One region of the Luteimonas sp. GW821-FHT14E02 genome, then DNA from elsewhere that is predicted to be linked to it. Evidence: riboswitches for the same ligand, from Rfam matches in the RefSeq annotation. Region 1 holds a riboswitch; the other holds the start of a gene.

What was found. Region 1 has a riboswitch for cobalamin ahead of AC1RNP_RS02095 (ribonucleoside-diphosphate reductase subunit alpha). Riboswitches for the same ligand answer to the same signal wherever they lie in the genome.
Region 2: it holds a riboswitch for cobalamin, as region 1 does, so the genes downstream of both, btuB (TonB-dependent vitamin B12 receptor) here and AC1RNP_RS02095 (ribonucleoside-diphosphate reductase subunit alpha) in region 1, are expected to answer to the same signal.

Annotation. Positions count from the first base shown of each region.
Region 1 is NZ_JBXAPK010000001.1:494,380-497,787, forward strand. It holds gene AC1RNP_RS02095 (ribonucleoside-diphosphate reductase subunit alpha) at 1-1,863, opposite strand, end outside; cobalamin riboswitch at 2,125-2,429, opposite strand; gene AC1RNP_RS02100 (DUF2569 domain-containing protein) at 2,492-3,028, opposite strand; gene gcvA (transcriptional regulator GcvA) at 3,126-3,408, opposite strand, start outside.
Region 2 is NZ_JBXAPK010000002.1:4,812-8,219, reverse strand. It holds gene bioD (dethiobiotin synthase) at 1-264, opposite strand, end outside; gene AC1RNP_RS03145 (GAF domain-containing protein) at 304-789, shown strand; gene AC1RNP_RS03140 (TfoX/Sxy family protein) at 797-1,165, shown strand; cobalamin riboswitch at 1,279-1,503, shown strand; gene btuB (TonB-dependent vitamin B12 receptor) at 1,628-3,408, shown strand, end outside.

The sequences.
Region 1 (3,408 bases):
GCCGTGCGTCTTGATGCGCTCGCGCAGCGCGTCCCAGCGCTCCTGGTGCTCAGGCGTGACATTCCATGCGTCGAACTGCAATTCGCCAGCCGCCGCGCGCGTGTCGGCGAAGGACGGATGGCGGCCGCGTTCCTCGGCCAGTTCGCAGGAGGTTTCCAGCGCGTGGTAATAGATCGTCTCGGCGATCCTGGCCGACAGCGCGCGTGCGGCCTCGCCGTCGAACGGCAGGCGCAGGCGGAAGAACACGTCCTGCAGGCCCATGCAGCCGAGGCCCACCGGTCGCCAGCGCAGGTTGCCGCGGCGCGCGGATTCGATGGGATAGAAGTTCAGGTCGATCACGCGGTCGAGCTGGCGCACTGCCAGGCGCACGGTTTCGCCGAGCTTGTCGAAGTCGAAGACTCCGTCTTCGTCAAAATGGTGCGCGAGATTGATCGAGCCGAGATTGCAGACCGCGGTTTCCTCGGCCGACGTCACCTCGAGGATTTCAGTGCACAGATTCGACAGGTGAATGACGTTGCCGGCCTTGGCGGTCTGGTTGCTCGCGCGGTTGCACTTGTCCTTGAACGTCATCCAGCCGTTGCCGGTCTGCGCCAGCGAACGCATCATGCGCGCGTAAAGTTCACGCGCCTTGATCGTCTTCACCGCCTTGCCCTGCGTTTCCGCCTGTTCGTAGGCGCGCTCGAACGCCTCGCCGTACAGATCGGTGAATTCCGGCACGATGCGCGGATCGAACAGCGACCAGTCGGCATCGGCCTCGACGCGGCGCATGAAGAGATCGGGAATCCAGTTGGCGAGATTGAGGTTGTGCGTGCGCCGTGCTTCGTCGCCGGTGTTGTCGCGCAGTTCGAGGAATTCGGCCACGTCCGCGTGCCACGGTTCCAGGTACACGCAGGCCGCGCCCTTGCGCTTGCCGCCCTGGTTCACCGCGGCGACCGAGGAGTCCAGCGTCTTCAACCACGGCACGATGCCGTTGGAATGGCCGTTGGTGGACTTGATCAGCGAGCCGCGCGAGCGCACGCGCGTGTAGCTCACGCCGATGCCGCCGCTGAATTTCGACAGCTGCGCGATGTCGCCGTAGCGCGCGTAGATCGACTCCAGCGAATCCTGCGGCGAATCGAGCAGGAAGCACGAGGACAGCTGTTCATGCGTGGTGCCGCTGTTGAACAGCGTCGGCGAACTCGGCAAATAGTCGAGATTGCCCATGCGGCGGTACAGCGCCAGCGCCTCCGGCACGTCCTCGGACAGTGCGCAAGCGATGCGCAGGAAGAACTGCTGCGGCGTCTCGATCACCTTGCGCGACTGCGGATGACGCAGCAGGTAGCGGTCGTAGAGCGTTCTCAGGCCGAAATAATCGAAGTGCAGATCGAACGCCGCGTCGATGGCGTCGTTGAGCTTGCGCGCGTGCAGCTGCACGAAGCCGAGCAGGCGATCGTTGATGAGCCCGAGATCGTGGCCGCGCGCGATCGATTGCGAGAAGGCGTGGATCTCCTGCCCGGCCACTTCCTTGGCGATCACGTTCGCAAGCAATCGCGCGGCCAAGCGGCTGTATTCGGGTTCCTCGGCGGTGAGCAGGGCGGCGGTGCGGATCGACAGTTCGTCGAGTTCGCGCGTGGAGGCGCCGTCGTAGAGTCCGGAGATGGTGCGCGTGGCCACGCGCATGGGATCGACCGCGTGCAGGTCGTCGCAGCAGCGCTGGATGGCGCGCACGATCTTGTTCAGATCGACCGGCTCGCTGCCGCCGTTGCGCTTGCGCACCTGCATGGCCGTGGCCGTGGGTGGTGCGGTGAGCAGGAAGGAAGATTCGTGGGTCGCAGCCGTTTCCGCCGGGGGTTTGATCGCGGTGTCGGTGTCTTGTTGTGTCATGGTGCTGGCTCCGTGGTGACGCACCGTGCCGTCGCTCCCTCGCGGGACGGCAGAAGCGGCGACGTCGCAACGAAGATGGCGAAAACCATCCGCGCGCGACCTCGCCCAGCCGGTGCTGTCGCGACGACAAGGCGTCGCGGCGGCGGGCGGGAGCTACAGGGTCGGAAAGCGGCGTCGCAACGGCCGCGACGGAGACCGTCGGCCGAATGCGTCACCAGCCATCTCCCCCCGGAGATTCCGCGGCCGGCACCGCGCGGCGTGCAGATCGCGCGGCTGTCGGCAGGTCTTCGGACTTGTGGACGTGGCTCAGGCGGTACGCCCGGGCCTCCTACTTGTCGTTGCTTCCCGGGACCACCGCCCCAGTGCTTTTTTGGACAGACCGCACATCGAACTACGTCGTCAACGTAGTGAGGTGTGCGGGCTTTTGCGAGGGACTCGCATCCAATACGACTTCGTTTCCACCTACCGCTGCGGGGCAGTGCCGGAATGGGCTCTCACGAGCCTGGACCGGCTTCCCTTTTCATCCGGCGGCGCATGCCGTCGGAACCGACAGACACAACATATCGTGGTTAAAAATTAACGTCAACACGAAATGTTGGGGCGGAAATTCGATGCAGTGTGCTATGACTCAGACGAAAGTGTTCTTCACCCGCTTCGAAACCAGCATGTAAGGCACCCAAATGAGGGCGGCGATCATGGTGCGAGCAATCTCGACGGCGCCGGCAGGCCCCGCCGCGGCGACCGCCGGAATCTGTTCGCCCAGAACATAATCGACAATCAGAAAAATCAGATTGGCCACGAAATAGATGATGAACATTCGTGGGAAGCGTGCCGATTTCGTAAAGAACAGGCTCAGCAGGACCACGCAAGCGAGCATGAAGGCGATATTGCCCACGATCTCGAAGATCAACAACGGAGCCCAGAGGGGATGATAGTTCTCGGTGCCGGGGCTGGTCAGGATCTCCCAGGTGCCGTTGCGGTGCAGCGGCAACAGCGTCGTGGCAATGAGAATGCCAATTTTGATCGGCGTCAGGATCATGCCGATCATCACCAGGATCAGCCAGCCGCCCAACCCGCTCGGCCCGCTGTTGGGGGCGGCAGGTGTGGTTGGGGGCGTGGCGGGAATGACCGGCGCCATCGGCGGCTGATACGGATTGTCGGACACTTGCGCTCCCCCTGAGCAAATCTGATTTCCGGACTTTAGGTCATCTGAAAACGATCATTGGTGCTGCTATCTGGAATCGACATGCGCACACGCGTATCTACAACGAAGCTTGGGCAGGCTGAAAGGCCTGCGCTTCGCTCCGAAGCCAATCACGCACGCGCGTGAACGCCTCCGAGGATTCCGATTCCGGCGCCCACACCAGATGGAAGCTGTGGCCTTCCAGCACCGGCCCGAAGGGCACCATCAGGTGACCGGCCGCCAGCTCATCGGCCACGAGCGGCAGGCTGGCGAGCACGACGCCCTGACCGGCGATCGCGGCCTGGATGGCATGCGTTTCGTCGGAGAACAGCGGACCACCGCGCACGGCATCGTCGGCGATG
Region 2 (3,408 bases), on a different contig from region 1:
CGGCCGCGGCAGCGCGTAGGGATTCACGTCCTCGTAGCGCGCCACCGGATCGCCCGCCGCCTGCAGCGCCAACGCGTCCTCGTTGCGCCAGCCTTCCGCGGTGCGCGTGCAACCGCTGGCCAGCGGCTTCATGCCGACCGCGCGCCAGCCTTCGGCACGCAATGCGTGCAGCAGCGCGCAGCTGGCCAGCGTCTTGCCGGCACCGGTATCGGTGCCGGTGACGTAGAAGCCGCCAGGATGGGGGCCGTGACCGGGTTGTGGCATCGCCGCCTCCTGCGGATGGCCTGTTGCTAGACTGCACACATGTTCACTTCTTCCAGTCTAAGCGGCAGCAAGCGCGAGCAGTACGCGCAGCTCGCCGAACAGGCCAAGGCACTGCTCGCCGGCGAACGCGACCGCATCGCCAATGCCGCCAATCTCTCCGCGCTGGTGTACCACGCCCTGCCCGATCTGAACTGGGTCGGCTTCTACTTCTACGACGGCACCGAACTGGTGGTCGGCCCGTTCCAGGGCCTGCCGGCCTGTGTGCGCATTCCGCTCGACAAGGGCGTGTGCGGCGCGGCGGCGCGCAGCCGGCAGACGCAGCGCGTCGAGGACGTGCACGCCGTGCCCGACCACATCGCCTGCGATGCCGCCTCGCGTTCGGAACTGGTGGTGCCGCTGGTCCGGCCGGACGGTGCCCTGATCGGCGTCTTCGATCTGGACAGCCCGGCGTTGGCTCGCTTCGACACCGACGATCAGGCCGGCCTGGAAGCGATCGCCGCCCTCTTCGTGGCATCACTGGGATGAGGCCGCGATGAGCGCTCCGCTGAAATTGCGCAACGTCGGCCCGAAGAGCGCCGCCTGGCTGCGGCAGGTCGGGCTGCGCACGCTCGACGATCTTGCCGCCGCCGGACCGGTCGAGGCCTTCATGCGCGTCAAGCGTGCCGGCTTCAAGCCCAGCCTCAACCTGCTCTACGCGCTGGAAGGCGCGCTGTGCGACTGCCACTGGCAGGAAGTGCCGGAGGCGCGCCGTGCGCAGCTCGTCGCCGAGGCCGAGGCCGCGATCGCGCAACTGCCCGCGCCACGCGGCCGACCCGCCGCCGGGCCGGTGACGACCACGCATCATCAGGAAGAAGATGCCGCGCCGTCGTTCGGATTCTTCGACGAGCCCGACAAGGACTGAACCACCCCGGCATGCGGCCAGCCGAGCCGGAAGCGGCGGCCCCCGGCGCAATCGCATACAATCGCCGCGCTTCGAGGTGATCCAAAGGCATTGCGCGAGTCCCTTCGCAAGAGCCCGTGCATCCACGCGCGGACTTTCCAATGCCAGCGGATTGAAACGGGAAGCCGGTGACGTCGCGCGCTACTGCGCATCGACCATTCCGGCGCTGCCCCCGCAACGGTAAGCGAGTCACGCCAACGCATTCGCCACTGTGTTTCGACACGGGAAGGCGCCGCGGCCGAAGTCGGTCACGACTTCAACTCGTAAGCCCGGAGACCGGCCTTGGAGTCGACAGGTTGCGATGCGGAGGGCATTGCGGCGGCGCTGGCGCCCGTTGCGCTCGTTCTGCCTCGCACTTCCTCTTCTCCTCGCGACTCCCATTGGCTCGGCGCGTGCGTGGGTGCACGCGATGGAGAACATTCGATGCACGCTCAACCCCGCGCATGCCGCGGATCCTCTCGCAATAATCCGCGATTCCGAACCATCCACCTCCGCGTCCTGCCGCTCGCCGCCGCCTGCGCGCTGCTGCCGTCGCTGGCTTTCGCCGAGCCCGAGGCCGCGACCGATCTCGACGAAGTGATCGTCACCGCCACGCGCACGCAGGTACCGCTGATCGACAGCCTGTTCCCGGCCGAAGTGATCGACCGCGAGGAGATCGAACGCAGCCAGGCGCGCGACCTGCCCGATCTGCTGCGCGGCCGCGCCGGTGTCGACATCGGCAACTCCGGCGGTCCCGGCAAGGTCACCAGCGTGTTCATGCGCGGCAGCGGCTCCGGCCACGTGCTGGTCCTGGTCGACGGCATCCGCATCGGCCCCGCCACCAACGGCGCGACGGCGTTCCAGGATTTGCCGGTCGAACAGATCGACCGCGTCGAGATCGTGCGCGGCCCGCGTTCGAGCCTGTACGGCTCGGAAGCGATCGGTGGCGTGATCCAGATCTTCACGCGTCGCGACCAGGGCAAGTTCACGCCGCGCTTCCGTCTCGGCATCGGCAGCCACAACCTGCGCGAAGCCAGCGCCGGCTTCGGTGGCGGCGGTGAACGCGGCTGGTATGGCGCCGACGTGGCTTACTCGCGCACCGACGGCATCAACGCCTGTCGCGGTTCGACTAACCCATTCGCTGGTTGCTTCGCCGACGAACCCGATCGCGACGGCAATCGCAACCGCTCGCTCAATCTGCGCGGCGGCCTCGAGCTGGGCGAGACGTTCACGCTGGAAGGCCATGCCCTGCGTGCCGAAGCCGACACCGAATTCGACGGCAGCCTCTTCGCCGGCAACTTCGCCAGGAACGTGCAGCAGGTGGCCGGCGCCAAGCTCGGCTGGACGCCATCCGAGCGCGTGGCCGTGAACCTGCAGGCCGGCCGCAGCTACGACAAGGCGGATTCCTACTTCGAGCAATCCGGCAAGGCACGCGCGCACGTGAGCACCTTCGACACGCGCCGCGACACCGCTTCGTTGCAGGCAGACTTCACGCTCACCGCCAATCATCTGATCTCCGCCGGCGCCGACTGGCAGAACGACAAGATCACCAGTACGGCGGACTACGCGGAAACGGAGCGCGACAACACCGGCGTGTTCGCCGAGTACCAGGGCAGCTTCGGCGCGCATCAACTGCAACTGAGCGTGCGCAACGACGACAACGAACAGTTCGGCAACCACACCACCGGCGGCGTGGGCTGGGGCATGAAGTTCGGCGACGGCTTCCGCTTGAGTGCCAACTACGCTACCGGTTTCAAGGCGCCGACCTTCAACGATCTGTACTTCCCGGGCTCGGCCAGTCCCGATCTCGATCCGGAAACCTCCAAAACGCTCAATATCGGCATCGGCCAGCACACCGAACTGCTGAGCTGGACTTTCAACCTCTACGAAAGCCGGTTCGACGATCTGATCGTGTTCGAGTTCCCGCCGCCGAACTACATCGGCGAGGGCTACAACGTCGACAAGGCCCGCGTGCGCGGCGCCGAGCTGACCTTCGAGACCACGATCGCAGGCTGGGATGTCTCCACGCAGTGGAGCTTCATCTCGCCGCGCAACCGCAGCAAGCGCAACCCCGACGGCACGCCCGATGCCGATTACGGCAACCTGCTCGCGCGTCGCGCGCGCAACATCGGCCGCATCGATCTGGATCGCGCTTTCGGCGATTTCCGTTTCGGCATCACCGTCGCCGGCGCCAGCCATCGCTACGACGATCCGGCCAACACGAA